Regions from separate parts of the Devosia sp. P3_B2 genome, predicted to be linked through region 3. Evidence: predicted binding sites of a transcription regulator. Region 3 holds the regulator's gene; each other region holds the start of a gene.
What was found. The regulator LexA, encoded in region 3, represses DNA repair genes until DNA is damaged. The targets are predictions, from matches to a motif close to TGTTCNNNNTGTGTTCNG.
Positions count from the first base shown of each region.

Region 1: the regulator LexA is predicted to act here: its motif matches at 2,827-2,844, upstream of ruvC (crossover junction endodeoxyribonuclease RuvC).
Region 2: the regulator LexA is predicted to act here: its motif matches at 2,460-2,477, upstream of recA (recombinase RecA).

Region 1 is NZ_JBFUGO010000004.1:151,771-157,087, reverse strand. Features, by position in the region: gene AC1DV8_RS08010 (YebC/PmpR family DNA-binding transcriptional regulator) at 1-412, shown strand, start outside; gene AC1DV8_RS08005 (VOC family protein) at 700-1,074, shown strand; gene AC1DV8_RS08000 (GGDEF domain-containing protein) at 1,071-1,844, opposite strand; gene AC1DV8_RS07995 (GGDEF domain-containing protein) at 1,957-2,733, opposite strand; gene ruvC (crossover junction endodeoxyribonuclease RuvC) at 2,887-3,390, shown strand; gene ruvA (Holliday junction branch migration protein RuvA) at 3,387-4,004, shown strand; gene AC1DV8_RS07980 (AbrB/MazE/SpoVT family DNA-binding domain-containing protein) at 4,058-4,354, shown strand; gene AC1DV8_RS07975 (PIN domain-containing protein) at 4,351-4,746, shown strand; gene ruvB (Holliday junction branch migration DNA helicase RuvB) at 4,743-5,317, shown strand, end outside.
Region 2 is NZ_JBFUGO010000007.1:42,235-47,551, forward strand. Features, by position in the region: gene AC1DV8_RS11800 (calcium-binding protein) at 1-1,034, opposite strand, end outside; gene araD1 (AraD1 family protein) at 1,302-2,294, opposite strand; gene recA (recombinase RecA) at 2,549-3,628, shown strand; gene alaS (alanine--tRNA ligase) at 4,064-5,317, shown strand, end outside.
Region 3 is NZ_JBFUGO010000010.1:20,778-26,094, reverse strand. Features, by position in the region: gene AC1DV8_RS14995 (response regulator) at 1-2, shown strand, start outside; gene AC1DV8_RS14990 (sensor histidine kinase) at 2-1,372, shown strand; gene AC1DV8_RS14985 (hypothetical protein) at 1,428-1,982, opposite strand; gene lexA (transcriptional repressor LexA) at 2,268-2,990, shown strand; gene AC1DV8_RS14975 (2-dehydro-3-deoxygalactonokinase) at 3,263-4,168, shown strand; gene AC1DV8_RS14970 (2-dehydro-3-deoxy-6-phosphogalactonate aldolase) at 4,175-4,786, shown strand; gene AC1DV8_RS14965 (SMP-30/gluconolactonase/LRE family protein) at 4,783-5,317, shown strand, end outside.

The sequences.
Region 1 (5,317 bases), on a different contig from region 3:
CTCGACCTTCTCCAAGAATGGTGGCGCACTGGGGGAAACCAACTCGGTCGGCTTCATGTTCGATCGCGTCGGCGAAATCTTCTACCCAGCCACCGCCGGCTCGGAAGACAAGGTGATGGAAGCTGCCATCGAGGCCGGCGCCGACGACGTCGAAAGCGACGAAGAGGGCCATTGGATCTACACCTCGTTCGAGGCGCTGAACGAGGTCGCGGCGGCGCTCGAGAAGGTGTTGGGCGAGGCAGAATCGGCCAAGTTCATCTTCAAGCCGCAGAACGAAGTGCCGGTGGACGCGGAAAAGGGTGCGACGCTGCTCAAGCTGATCGGCATCCTCGAAGAGGACGACGATGTGCAGAACGTCTATGCCAACTTCGACATCAGCGACGAAGACATGGCCAAGATCGACGCCGCCTAAGATCGACGCGTGAGCGTTTGACAAATCCGGGCCTGGGCAATAGTTCAGGCTCGTTACGCCGAAAAAACGTAGGCCGGTTAAGGTGAGTCCGGCCCTCCCGCGAGGGAGATTGTCCCGCCCAAAAGGCGAAGGACCCACGGCAAGCCGACGAGCGCCCGATCCCCGGGTGCCCGCTGCTTGTTGGGATATGGGTCGATGAGATTTCACCGCCAGCTTCATGCCCTGAGCCGCGTGCGCCTCGAGACCGGTCGTTCGACCGTTTCCTTCGCAACCATCAGGACATCATCATGCAGTTCAATCACGCCAATTTCGCCGTCGCTGACGTAGGCGCGGCGGCCGAGTTCTTCGCCCGGCATTTCGATTTCACCGTCGTCGGCGAAGCGCACGACAACTTCGCCGTCATGGAGGGTGAGGGCGGGTTCGTCCTCAACTTCATGGCATCAGGCAAGACCGAAGCCACCTACCACAAGAACTTCCATGTCGGCTTTTTCGTCGGCAGCGTCGCCGAGGTGCGGCTGAAGCATGCCGAACTCGTCGATGCCGGCTACGGTCCGGGCGACGTGCAACAGTTCAATCGTGGCGGCAGCCGGACGACGACGTTCTACTGCCAGGCCCCCGGCGGCTTCCTCGTTGAAGTCGCAACGACGGCTGCGGACGACTAGGCCGCTGCAGCGGGCAGCGTCTCGTAATGCGAGATGGACGCGACTGCGGTGCAGTTGCGTCCGTTCTGCTTTGCCGCATAGAGCTGTTGGTCGGCTAATCGGAACAACTCGGTGAAGGGCAGGGAGCGGTCGTAGACCGCGCCGCCCACGCTCACCGTCAACTGGTAGGGCTTCCCGTCGGGGGCGAACCTGGCTTCGCAGACCGCGAGGCGAAGCCGCTCGGCAACGGCCTCGGCGATCAGCAGCGTGGTGCCGGGCAGGTAGACGGCAAACTCCTCGCCACCGATGCGTCCGACGAGATCGGCAGCGCGCAGCACACTGCGCACCGATTTGGCGATCAGCCGCAGCGCGGCGTCGCCGTGGTCGTGGCCGTAGGTATCGTTGATCGCCTTGAAGTTGTCGGCATCGATAACGAGCAGGGTGCCGCGCATGCCGTCGTCGGCGAAGCGGCCATCGGCCAGCGCTTCCTCCACTTCACGGGTGAAGGCACCACGGTTCAGCAGCTCGGTTAGATTGTCGGTCGCCGCATGGTGGCGCAGCAATTCGTGGGCGATGGCGAGCTCACGCAATTTGCTCAGCAGGAAGAACAGCATGGGGATGGCGAGGCCCATCGGCACGAACACGTCGAGGGCGATCGACCAGCGGAGCGACTCGGGGCTGAGATTGTGGAAATTGAAGGAATCGACGAACAGCGCGACTGCAATGCAACCGATCGTGCCCAGCGCTGTCCAGAGGAAGACGCGGCCCCAGCCGCTGGGCGAAAAATCCAAAGCTCGCGTTCCTTCAGCACTTCTGCGCAGAAGCCGTGGAAGCTAGGCCGGGCGAGTTGAGATCGCCTCAAGCCGCTGGATCGGATTTTATCTATCGCCGGAATTTAGTGCTTCAGCGCACCGCAGCGTTCAGCGCGACGAGGTCTGGATCGACCTGTTTGCCGCCCAACTCGACACGATTGCGCCCGGTGTGCTTGGCCTCGTAGAGGCGGCGGTCGGCGATGCGGAACAAGTCTGAGAAGCCGGCGTCGCCTGAGCTTACGGCGCCGCCGATGCTGACCGAAAGGCGCTGCGCGACGCCTTCGGACGTGACGAACAGCGCATTGACGGAATCGCGGATGCGCTCGGCGGTGCGCTCGGCAGCGTCCACTCCGGCGTCCCTGACGAAGACGCCGAATTCCTCGCCACCGATGCGCCCGACCAGATCGCCCTCGCGCACGCTGTCGCGGATGGCGCGAGCGATCAGCTGCAGCACCTCATCGCCGCGCTCATGGCCGAAGCGGTCGTTGATGGTCTTGAAGTGGTCGGCATCGATGACCAGCAGCGCTGCGCTACCGTTCATCCCGCTGAGGCTCGCGCCGACGCGCGAGGTGAAAGCGCGGCGGTTGAGGCAGTCGGTCAGCCAGTCGGTGGAGGCAAGGGTCTCCAGCCTGCGGTTGGCCTCTCTCAGCTGCGCCGACCGGATCTGGAGGAACAGCAGGATCGGGCCACCCAAAGCGGTCGGCATCCCGAGGGCGAGGACGGTGCCGACATCATTCATGCCCTGGTTCAGGGACATCATGACGAGGTTGGAGATCACCCAGGACCCTACCGTCGAAGCGATGAGGATCAGGGTCGTGCGCCGCCAGACGATGCCCCATGCCGACTGCGGCAATACCAACCTGTTCATCCCGCGACCCCCGAGCGAATGCGCATGGCTTAAGGGGCAATGCTTGAATGCGAATTAATGCGGCCGGCAGGAATGCCGGCAATTCCCTCAGGGTGTTTCCGTTTCGTTCACAAAGCGCTTGGTAGGATTCATCACCTGCCCTAAAGCTTCAGAATGGCGGAAACAGTGCGAATCATCGGGATAGATCCGGGGCTGCGGCGCTGCGGCTGGGGGGTGATCGAGAGCTCGGGCAACCGGCTGGGCTTCGTTGCCTGCGGCACAATCACGCCGCCCACCGAGGGCTCGCTGGCCGACCGGCTGGTCGAACTGCATCGCGGCATCACGTCCGTGCTCGATGAATACGCACCGGAAGAGGCCGCGGTCGAAGAAACGTTCGTGTCCGCCGGCGCGCGCTCGGCGCTGCAACTCGGGCAGGCACGCGGCGTGGTGCTGATGACGCCGGCTTTGCGCGGGTTGCCGGTCGGCGAGTACGCCGCCAACCTGATCAAGAAGTCGGTCGTCGGCACCGGCCATGCCGAGAAAACCCAGGTGCAGATGATGATCAAGATCCTGTTGCCCACCGCGATCTTCAAGGGCGCCGACGCGGCCGATGCGCTGGCCATCGCCATCTGCCACGCGCATCACCGCGCCATCCGCAAGCTGAGTGTTCCTGCATGATCGGCAAGCTCAAGGGCCTCGTCGACGGGTTCGGCGACGACCACGTGCATCTCGACGTCAACGGCGTCGTCTACGAGACCTTCTGCTCGGCCAAGACGCTGGCGGCGCTACCGCAGGTTGGCCACGCTGCGGTGATCCATACCGAGATGATCGTCCGCGAGGATATGATCCGGCTCTACGGCTTCTTCACCGAAGCCGAGAAAGCCTGGTTCGGCACGCTGATGACGGTGCAGGGGGTCGGCAGCCGGGTGGCCCTCGCCATCCTATCGGTACTCACCCCATCCGAGCTCGCCAGCGCCATCGCGCTGCAGGACAAGGCGATGATCGGCCGCGCCAACGGCGTAGGTCCCAAGCTCGCCGTCCGCATCGTCACCGAACTCAAGGGCAAGGCCCCGGCGGTCGGTGCTATCGATGCCGGTGTGCTGGGCCTGCAGGCGGCACTTGGAGAGGGGGCTGCGGCCAGCAACGTCACCGATGCGGTCTCTGCCCTCACCAATCTCGGCTACTCGAGCGCGCAGGCCTCCGCTGCCGTGGCGCGGGTGGTCGGCCGCGACGGCGATGGGATAGCGACCGACAAGCTGATCCGGCTGGGACTCAGGGAATTGAGCAGTTAGCCTTGCAGTGCATAACATTCCTTACTACACTAAGAAAGTAAGGAGCACTCGCAATGTCTGGGAAATCACTGCCTGCAAGGACAAGGTACACCGGCAAGGTGACCAGCAAGGGTCAAACCACCGTCCCAAAGGAAGTGCGAGACTTTCTGGGCTTGGAAGAGGGGACGCAGATGGAGTGGATTCTGGACGATGGCAAAGTCACGGTGAAGCCGCGGAAGCTGCGGGCAGTCGACTTGGCTGGTATTCTAGGCCCGCCGCCCAGCGGCGACGTACACGTGACCGTTGAAGAGATGAACGAGGCCATTGGCGACGCAGTAGTGGAACGGTTCGAGCGTTCGACCCGGAGATGATCGGCGTCGACACCAATGTTCTGGTGCGCTTGTTCGTGCCGGTTGAGCCACAACGTGAGGCCGCGGTCGCGTTCTTCGGTCAGCGGTCAGCCGCCGATCCGGCCTTCGTCACCACGGTGGTCCTCACCGAGTTCGCCTGGGTTCTGCGCCGCCGATACAAGTACGAGCATGATCAGGTCGGCCAAGCCATTCGCTGGATGCTGGACTCCGACGACTTCGTGATGGAGGACCGTGACCTCATTGAGTGGGCGCTCGCCAACTACACGCGATCGCGCATCGACTTCTCCGACTTGCTGGTGGCACGATCGAGCGAACTGGCCGGTGCGCCCCGCATCGCGACGTTCGACCGTGATGCTGCCAAATACGTCCCTGGCATGGAACTCCTCAAGTGACCGACCTGACCTCTGCCCATACCGGCCGGGACGACCCGCTGGACGTCTCCCTCCGTCCGTCCGGCTTTTCCGAGTTCATCGGGCAGGCCGAGGCGCGGGCTAATCTCGAGGTGTTCATCCAGGCGGCGAAGCACCGCGGCGCGGCGCTGGATCATGTGCTGTTCGTCGGTCCGCCGGGCCTCGGCAAGACCACGCTGGCGCAGATCGTGGCGCGGGAACTCGGCGTCGGGTTCCGCGCGACCTCGGGCCCGGTGATCGCCAAGGCCGGCGATCTCGCGGCGCTGCTCACCAATCTCGAAGAGCGCGACGTGCTGTTCATCGACGAGATCCACCGGCTCAACCCGGCGATCGAGGAAATCCTCTATCCGGCGATGGAGGACTACCAGCTCGACCTGATCATCGGCGAAGGGCCCGCGGCGCGTTCGGTGCGGATCGATCTGGCGAAGTTCACTCTCGTCGGCGCCACCACCCGCGCCGGACTGCTGACAACGCCGCTGCGCGACCGCTTCGGCATCCCGATCCGGCTCAATTTCTACACCCCCGAAGAGCTGGTGAAGATCGTCGAGCGCGG
Region 2 (5,317 bases), on a different contig from region 3:
CTGGTGCCCTCGTCGTTCACGAACAGCGTGGGCGAAAGGTACGTGGCTTCGAGGGCCGTGCGTACCGAGCTCAGCACCTCGACCACGTTGTCATGGTCGTCGCCGCCGTGAAAGTTGATGTCGCGGTTGGTCTCGCGCACCTGGATGGAATTGTTGGCCTCGCTGGTCCAGCTGGCGAACAGCAGGGCATGGCGGGTGTCGAAGGCCTCGAGCCCGACCAGCCCGCTGTCGTAGAGCGCCTTGAGCTGGAAGGCATAACCGTTGCCGCCATCCCCCTTGTTCACCGCGCCATCGACCGAGAGATTCGAGGCATCGAGGAAGATCGATTGCGAGAAAGTGAAGCCGTTGGAGGGGGCGTTCTCGATGTCGATGTCGAACAGCTTCACGTGGCTGGTGGCCGACAGCGAGATGACGTTCGAGCGATCAAAGGCCGACGAGACGTTGTTGAAATTGCCCGGATCCTGTTCGGCCAACCCCGATTGCACGGTGAAGCCGCCGAGCTTGACGTTCTCCGCCACCTCGATCTTCTGCACCGAGGCAATGGTGGAGAAATCGAAGGCCAGCCCGTTGGTGAGCCGCACGGTGTTGCCGTTGACCGAGGCGACCTCGACCATCGACGTACGCAGCGGCTTGTCTTCGCGCCACTGGGTGTCGCCGATCGAGTCGAGGTAGGCGTCGGTGTTCTCGAGCTCGATCCACAGGTGATCGCCGGTCTGCAGCGCGGACGCATCGTCCATATGCAGGTACATCGAGCCCTTGCTCGCCGCCTCGCTCAGCGAGAACGCGCCCGAGTAGCTCGGCACGTCGATGACGCCGCCCACCTGGAAGGCGCCGCCGGCCCGGGCATTGCCGACGAGGTCGATGGTCGTCGCCCCCGATCCGGTGCCCATCACCGTGATGTCGTCGCGGTTGATGACGACGGTCTGGTCGAACTCGAAGGCGCCGGCGCCCAGCAGGATGGTTTCGCCGGCTGGTGCTGAGTTGACAATGGCCTGCAACTCGGCCGCAGAGGTCGAGGCGGAAACGGTGATCATTGGGGGAGTACCTTTCGCAACTAGTGGAGTGGACGCGAATGCCTCCCTTTTGCACCGCGACGGCAGTGTTCCCGCTTGGCGCTAACCCCGGCTGAGGCCGATCGATAAGATTTGCGTCAAAAGCCGCAGGGAACACGTGCCCAACCTCGCCCGCCAATCTGGGCGGTGAGGGGGCCGAAATGTGCACGCTGTGGAAAAGTTGCCGATATGCAAGAGCCGGGCACTGGGCCCGGCTCTGAAGCAGTCATCGATCGGCGGTCGGGCCGCCTAGAGCTGGCGGATTTCCACCGGCCGGTCCTTGTTCCAGGCCACCGCGTTGCGCAGCGGCAGACCGAACTGGGCTTCCTCGATCTCGAACACGTCGCCGGGTTCGGTCTTGATGCCGTCGGCAAAGCTCAGCGTCGCGGTGCCGAACATGTGGACGTGGATGTCGCCCGGCTGGCGGAACAGGTCGTACTTGAAGTGGTGGTACTCGAGGTTGGCGATGGTGTGGCTCATGTTGTCCTCACCCGAGAGGAACGGCTTTTCCCACACTACCTTGCCGTCGCGCAGGATGCGCGACATGCCCGAGACGTTGCGCGGCAGCTCGCCGACGCGCAGCTCCGGCCCAAACGAGCACCAGCGGAGCTTGGAATGCGCGAGGAACAGGTAGTTCACCCGCTCGGTGACATGGTCGGAGAACTCGTTGCCGAGCGCAAAGCCGAGCCGGAAGGGCGTCCCGTCCTTGCCGATATAGTAGATGCCGGCGATCTCGGGCTCTTCGCCGGCGTCCTTGGCGAAGGCAGGCGAGGGGATGGGCTTGCCGGGCGCCGCTACGACGTAGCCGTTGCCCTTGTAGAACCACTCCGGCTGCACGCCGGTCTCGCCCGACTTGGGCTTGCCGCCCTCCAGGCCCATGCGGAACATCTTCATCGAATCCGTCAGTGGCGCCTCGGCCTGCTGCTGGTTCGACTTGTGCATGGCGTCGCGGGTCGAGGCCGAGCCGAGATGGGTGAGGCCCGTGCCGGTGACATAGAGGTGCGCCGGATCGGGATGGTCGACAGGGGCCAGCAGCCGGCCTTCCTTGGCGAGCGCTTCGCGATCGAGCTTGGCGCCAAGGCCTTTCTCGATCACCACGGCGCGCAGCGACAGGCCGCGTTCGGCGGCTTCGCTGGCCAGCGCATAGACGCTGGTAGCTCCGGTCACGACGCTGGTCACGCCGCCTTCGGTAGCGCCGACGGCCCGGGCGCCCTTGTCGTCCTCGAACTGGATGAGATGCATGAAGCCCATTCTCTCGGTTTTCGTTGCCGCCCTATAGCGCGAGCGCCGGACGATTGCATTTGGATTTTGGATGTAGATCGCACTTGCGGATGCCCAGGGGGCGTACGGCGCGAATCGGGCTGCATCGGTGCGTAAGGCACAACGAATTTACCCCCTTGACGTTTTGGAAACGAAATGAGAACAAACTGCGTACATTAGATGGACAGATATCGGTTTGCGCGGCGCGAACCGAAGTGGAATAAGGGGAGACGGTTATGGCTGCTGCTGTGACGCCACTGCGGGTTATTGAGGGATCGATGGATAAGGACAAGGCGCTGGCTGCAGCGCTGAGCCAGATCGAGCGGAATTTTGGCAAGGGCACGGTGATGCGGTTCGGCGAGGGCGCCATTGCCCAGGTCGAAGCGATTTCCACCGGTTCGCTCGGGCTCGATATCGCGCTCGGCATTGGCGGGCTGCCCAAGGGTCGTATCGTTGAAGTGTTCGGGCCGGAAAGCTCGGGCAAGACGACACTGGCGCTGCACGTGGTAGCCGAGGCCCAGAAGAAGGGCGGCATCGCCGCGTTCATCGACGCCGAGCATGCGCTCGACCCGATCTACGCCCGCAAGCTTGGGGTGAAGGTCGACGAACTGCTGATCTCGCAGCCCGATACCGGCGAGCAGGCGCTGGAAATCGCCGACACGCTGGTGCGCTCCGGCGCAGTGGACGTTCTGGTGGTCGACTCGGTTGCCGCGCTGACGCCGAAGGCCGAACTCGAAGGCGAGATGGGCGATTCGATGCCGGGCCTGCAGGCCCGCCTGATGAGCCAGGCGATGCGCAAGCTCACCGGCTCGATCTCGAAGTCGAAGGCCATGGTGATCTTCATCAACCAGATCCGCATGAAGATCGGCGTGATGTACGGCTCGCCCGAGACCACGACGGGCGGCAACGCGCTGAAGTTCTATTCCTCGGTCCGCCTCGACATCCGCCGTATCGGCGCGATCAAGGAGCGCGAGGAAGTCATCGGCAACCAGACCCGCGTCAAGGTGGTTAAGAACAAGCTTGCCCCGCCGTTCCGCCAGGTCGAATTCGACATCATGTATGGTGAAGGCATCTCGAAAACTGGCGAACTGCTCGATCTCGGCGTGAAGTCGGGCCTCGTCGAGAAGTCCGGCGCCTGGTTCTCCTACGACAGCCAGCGGCTGGGGCAGGGGCGCGAGAACTCCCGCCAGTTCCTCAAGGACAACCCGCAGATCGCCGACCAGATCGAAAAAGGCGTCCGCGAGAGCTCCGGCGTCCTGGCCGAAGCCCTCCTGGCCGGCCCCGAAGGCGATGAGGCTGACGACGGCGAGGCGTGATCGGTTCCCGCTGCACAACGAGTTCAAGGGCGCCCAGGTGGCGCCCTTCTTCATTTGGGACTGGCCTCATTGCCGCCTACCCACGGGCCGTCCGCTAGACCCTACTCGTGTCCCAATCTCACCCACCCACCAGCCGTCATCCCGGCGAAAGCCGGGACCCACTGCTCTGACGGCTGGGTTGGCACGGGCCGCGCCGGTCCATCACAGCAAGGGGACAGATCAGCGCGAGTGGAACGGCCGGAGCATTGGGTCCCGGCTTTCGCCGGGGATGACGGCCGGTGGCGGAAGCGGGCATGGCTGAAGCGGCTTCGGCCGCCAATATGTGGCATCCTGCAACCCCTGCGCTGGACACAACCGCGACCCCCGCGATAGAAGGCCTTTCCTGTTGTTCTTGGCGGGGCCGCGGCCTCGCCATTTGTCTGTAAGAGACCCGTCATGACGAGCGTGAACGATATCCGGTCGAGCTTCTTGGGCTACTTTGCCAAGAACGGTCACGAGGAAGTTGCCTCGAGCCCGCTGGTGCCGCGGAATGACCCGACCCTGATGTTCACCAATGCCGGCATGGTGCAGTTCAAGAACGTCTTCACCGGCGTCGAGAAGCGCCCGTATTCGACGGCGACCACCTCGCAGAAATGCGTGCGTGCCGGCGGCAAGCACAATGACCTCGACAATGTCGGGTTCACCGCGCGGCACCACACCTTCTTCGAGATGCTCGGCAACTTCTCGTTCGGCGACTACTTCAAGGAGCATGCAATCGAGCTGGCCTGGAACCTCCTGACCAAGGAGTGGGGCCTGCCCAAGGAGAAGCTGACCGCGACGATCTACCAGGACGACGACGAGGCGATGGCACTCTGGAAGAAGATCTCCGGGCTGCCTGAGGAGCGCATCGTGCGGCTCGGTGCCAAGTCGAACTTCTGGCAGATGGGCGACACCGGCCCGTGCGGCCCGTGCTCGGAGATCTTCTACGACCACGGCGACAAGTACTGGGGCGGCCCTCCGGGCTCGCCCGAGGAAGATGGCGATCGCTTCGTCGAGATATGGAACCTCGTGTTCATGCAGTTCGAGCAGGCTGCTGACGGCTCCCGCACCGGGCTGCCGCGTCCCTCGATCGATACCGGCGCCGGGCTCGAGCGCGTCGCCGCGGTGATGCAGGGCACCAACAACAATTATGAGATCGACCTGTTCAAGGCGCTGATTTCGTCGGCGCAGCAGGCCATCGGCTTCAATGGCGAGAGCAGCAATGCGAGCCTCCGCGTCATTGCCGACCACCTGCGCTCGATGAGCTTCCTGATCGCCGAAGGTGTGCTGCCCTCGAACGAGGGTCGCGGCTACGTGCTGCGCCGCATCATGCGCCGTGCCATGCGTCATGCGACGCTGCTCGGCGCCAGCGAGCCGGTGATCCACAAGATCGTGCCGACGCTGGTGCGCGAGATGGGCCAGGCCTATCCGGAGCTGGTGCGCGGCGAGGCGATGATCACCGAGACCGTCGAGCTCGAGGAGAACCGGTTCCTCAAGACGCTCGGCCGCGGCCTGCAGATTCTCGCCGACGAGACCAAGGACCTCGGCGAAGGCGGCGTGCTGGCCGGCGGCACCGCGTTCAAGCTCTACGACACGTTCGGCTTCCCGCTCGACCTGACGCAGGACGCGCTGCGTACCCGTGGCATCAGCGTCGACACCGTCGGCTTCGAT
Region 3 (5,317 bases):
GATGGTGCGCCCCTACTCGCTGCGCCGGCGTCTGCTGCTGTGGCTGATGGTTGCGCTAATTGCCGTCGCCACGCTCGCGGTGGTCGATACCTGGCGCGAGGCTAGGGACACCGCAACCTCACTCTCAGACCGCGTCCTCGCCGGCTCCGTCCTCGCCATCGCCGAGCGGGTGATCGTCACCGAGGATGGCGAGCTCGAGGTCGACGTACCCTATGTCGCGTTGGAGATGCTGACTTCGGCGGCGCAGGACCGGGTTTTCTACCGCGTCGACGGTCCGGAGGGCTTCATCACGGGCTACCAGACCCTGCCGACCTCTGATGCAGCGACGGCCGACATCGCCTATTCGGACGCCAGCTTCCGTGGTGAGCCGATCCGCGTGGCGGTGCTGCGACGCGCGGCATCCTCCGGCGTCAGCGCCATCCCGTTCACGGTCACCGTCGCCGAGACCACCATCGCCCGCACGCAGTTGACCCAGACCCTGCTCCTCCGCTCTGCCATTCGCCTTGCGCTGCTCATCCTCTCCGCCGCGGTGATCCTCTGGCTGGCCGTCGGTTTCTCGCTCGCCCCGCTCTACCGCCTCCGCGATGCCATCTCGCGGCGGGCCCTCGATGACCTCAGCCCCATCGAACAGGAGGTTCCCCGCGAGGTGCAGGGCCTAGTCGACACGATCAACTCGTTCATGACGCGGCTGTCGTCAGCTCTCGATGCCCTGCGCCATTTCACCGGCAATGCCAGCCATCAGCTCCGCACGCCGCTCACCATCATCCGCACTCAGTTGGCGCTGGCGCTCCGCGCCGATAGCCCTGCCGCGGCACGGGAGGCGGCCCGCACCGCCGACGCCGCGGTGGTGCACGCCGAGCGCGTCCTCGCGCAACTGCTGCTCCTCGCCAGGATCGACGAGGCTGCGTCCGATCGGCTGCAGTTCCAGGTTGTCGATCTGTTCGAGCTCGCCCGGGAGCGCACAGGCGACTATGTCGTCCGCGCCCATGCCGCCGACATCGATCTTGGCCTCGAGGGCGAAGGACCGGCGCTGGTCCGCGGCGACCCGATGCTGCTCGGTGAACTGCTGAGCAACCTCATCGAGAACGCCATCGCCTATGCTGGACCCGACGCCGAAGCGACGGTTCGCGTCGCCACAGGGGACCGCGTGGTGCTGCTGCAGGTAGCCGACACCGGCAAGGGCGTCGCCGCCGAGCAGTTGGCGGCAGTGCGCAAGCGCTTCAGCCGCGGTAACAGCGACAAGCCCGGAGCTGGCCTCGGGCTGCCCATAGTCGAAGAGATCGCGGGTCTGCTCGGTGGCGAACTGACGGTCGCATCGCAGCCTGGCAAAGGCTTCAGCGTGCAGCTTACCCTACCCGCCGAGCCGCAATAATCCGGCGGTGGCGCGCGTCGACCGATGCGCCGGCACGCGCCAGTGTATCCCGTAGTCAGTGCACGGGGATCATCAGGTGGGCATAGGGAGTGTTGGGCCACATCACATAGGGCTGGGTGTGGTCGGGATGCTCTTCCTTGGGATAGCCGGCCAGCATCTCGTCTGCGACGTTGAAGATCATGACGTGCGGCCCGTCGACCATCCACTCGTGGCCGGCGGGCGGCGCCGTCGCGAACGGATCCATGTTGTCGGGCGCCGACTCGCCCTGCAGCATGTAGCCGAAACCGACCACGCCCTCGGGTGGGTCCTTCTTCTCGCTATATGCCGTCAACCACGCCATGCCTCCGGCGTCGACGCATATTGGATCATTGGTGGGCGAAGCCAGGTTGTCCGGCATGCAGGTAAAGCCGTTCGTTCCCTCCTTGAGCGTCTTCATCTGCATCTGAGCATCGAAGTTCACGACCGTGGCATTCTGGCCCACCGCCACCGGCGCTGCCGACAGCGCGTTGGCGACCAATTCCGCATCGGTCATTTCGGCCGCCACGGTGGGGCTGAGCAATATCCCCAAAATCATTGCGGATATGGCATAACGGCTTGATTTCATAGACATGTTTTCCTCCTCAGAAACAGTCCAGTTCACTGGCCCGTGGAAACGAGCACAGCTCCAGCTGAGAAGGTTGGGTGTGCGGGTTCGACACGCCAATCTCTCGACGGTATGCCCTGGTGGACAGCAGGTCAACGAAACGCAAGGCCCCGACGTCGAGAGGATTTCGCGGCCACTTTCGGCGCGCCAGGGGCGCCATCGTAACGCAATATTCATCGTCCGATTGCAGAACATAACTGGAACACGTATAACACGTTCAGTCTTTGTTCCGATTCTGCTCACGGGGCCGCCATGCTGACGCGCAAGCAACACGAACTTCTGATGTTCATCCACGAGCGGATGAAAGAATCCGGCATCCCACCGTCGTTCGACGAGATGAAGGATGCGCTCGATCTTCGCAGCAAGTCGGGCATCCACCGGCTGATCACTGCGCTCGAGGAGCGCGGCTTCATCCGGCGCCTGCCCAACCGGGCCCGGGCGCTCGAGGTGATCAAACTGCCGGACTCGATGAATCCATCGCTCGGCGGCCGCAAGGCGCGCTTCGAGCCGAGCGTCATCGAGGGCAATCTTGGCCGGGTCGCGACCCCGCCGGCACGCCCAGCGGCTCAGGTGGCCAACGCCGACGCCTACCGCGCGGTCACCGTCCCGGTGATGGGCCGGATCGCCGCCGGCACTCCGATCGAGGCCATCCAGACCCATAGCCATTCCATCATGGTGCCGCCCGAGATGCTCGGTGCGGGTGAACACTATGCTCTGGAAGTGCGCGGCGATTCGATGATCGATGCCGGGATTTTCGATGGCGACACCGTGCTCATCAAGAAGCAGGACGCCGCTTCGACCGGTGAGATCGTCGTCGCCCTCGTAGATGACGAGGAGGCGACGCTGAAGCGGCTGCGCCGTCGCGGCAACTCGGTAGCGCTCGAGGCCGCCAACCCGGCCTACGAAACCCGCATCTTCCCGCCCGACCGGGTGAAGGTGCAGGGCCGCCTGGTTGGCCTGCTCCGCAAATACTGAACTCCTGACCTGCCGCCAATCGGGTCTCCGGGCCGGCTGCCTCAGCCGGCCCTTTTTCTTATGAATCCGGACGCTGCGGTCAACAATTGCACTAGGGCCGGGCTGGCAAAGACGTTACGTTCCGCGCCGCTGGCAGCAAGTGGCGCATCGGATCTGAAGCGCCGCCTGCGAGCGGCTTTCGCGATCATACCAGGAGAGTGGACCACCTTCCCGATTGCGATGTAGCGGCATGGCTTGATGCGCGGCAAACTGGCGGCGCAAGGGAGAGGGTTTTGGCAGGACAGGTCGAATGGGTCGCCGTCGATTGGGGCACCTCCAATCTGCGGGCATGGGGAATAGATTCCGCCGGTGAGATCGCCTTCTCCCGCTCGTCGCCGGACGGCATGGGTCGTCTCAGCCGCGAGCAATATCCGGATGTGCTGACCTCGCTGCTCAACGGCGTCGCCGATGACGTCGAGGACGTACTGATCTGCGGCATGGCCGGCGCGCGGCAGGGCTGGATCGAGGCCCCCTATCTCGACGCCCCCGCCGAACTCGGTCGCATAGCTGCCGGCGCCGTTGCGCCCGATATGCCAGGCCCACACAACCCGCGCATCCTGCCCGGCGTCTGCCTCCGCGATCTGGGTGCGGAGGACGTGATGCGCGGCGAGGAAACCCAATTGCTTGGGCTCTCGGCACTGATCCCCAACTTCTCCGGCCTCGCGGTTATGCCAGGCACCCACAGCAAGTGGGCGCTGCTCTCCGGCACCAAGCTGGAACGCTTCTCCAGCGCCATGACCGGCGAGATATTCGAGCTGCTGCGCACCCACTCGGTGCTGCGCCATTCGCTCGGTGGCGAGCTCGAGGGCGAGGATCGCGATGTCGGCTTCGCTGCCGGTCTCGACCAAGGGCTCGAGCGGCCCCAGCGCTTGACCGCGACGCTGTTCAAGGTCCGCGCCGGCTCCCTGCTGTCGGGCCGCAGCCCGGCATGGTGTGCCGGTTTCCTCTCGGGCCTGTTGATCGGCGCCGAGATCGGGGGCCAGCGCGACTGGATCGGCGAGGCGGAGATTCCGCTGGTCGGCAGTGTCGGCCTTTGCGGGTTGTACCAGATGGGCTTTGAACGGCTCGGCGCCCGGACCCGCATCGTCGATGCGACCGACGCCACCCTCGCCGGACTCAAGGCAGCAAGACAGGCATAGAAGTTCATGGACCACCGCCACATCATCGCGATCCTTCGCGGCATCACGCCTCCCGAAACCCTCGAAGTTTGCGACGCCCTCGTGCTCGCCGGCATCACCATGATCGAGGTCCCACTCAATTCGCCCGAAGCGCTGCGCTCGATCGAAGACGTCGCCAAGGCCTTCGACAGTCGCGCCCTGGTCGGTGCGGGCACGGTGCTGAACCGCGCCGATGTCGACGCGGTCGCCGATGCGGGCGGCCGGTTCGTTGTGTCGCCGGACACCAACCCGGCGGTCATCGGCGCCACCATCGAGCGCGGCATGACCTCGTATCCGGGCGTGTTCTCGCCCACCGACGCGTTCACCGCCATCCGCTCCGGCGCCACGGGCCTGAAGTTCTTCCCCGCCGAAGTGCTTGGCCCCAAGGGCATCAAGGCGATGAAGGCGGTGCTGCCGCCGGCTATCCCGCTCTACGCCGTCGGAGGCGCCAACCCCGACAATTTCGCCGAGTACTTTGCGGCCGGCTGCGCCGGCTTCGGGCTCGGCACCTACATTTTCAAGCCCGGCATGTCGGCCGCCGATGTGGCATCGCGCGCCACCACCGCCGTCGCCGCCTATGATCAGGGAAGACCACGATGAACTCGAAGGCCGAACTGTTCGTCGATAGCCGCTGCGAGCTGGGCGAAGGCCCGTTCTGGAACCCGCTGCTCGAACGCCTGTTCTGGTTCGATATCCTCAACCAGACCATGCTGAGCGCCGGCACCGACGGCCACATCGTCGACCGCATTACCTTCAAGGACACGGTCAGCGCCGGCGCCGTGATCGACAAGGACACACTCGGCATCGTGCAGTCGGGCGCCCTGCTCCGCTATGATTTTGCCTCCGACACGAGCACGGTGATCGCCGAGATCGAGGAGGACATTCCGACCAACCGGACCAATGACAGCCGCGTCGACCGCACCGGCGGCTTCTGGATCGGCACGATGGGCCGGAAGGCCGAGGCGGGGGTCGGTGGCGTCTATCAGTACCGCGCCGGACAGACCACCAAGGTCATCGAGAACATCCGCATCCCCAACTCGATCTGCTTCTCCCCCGACGGGCGCACGGCCTACTTCACCGACGCCGGCAAGATGATTGTCCGCTGCGCCCTCGATCCGGCAACCGGCCAGC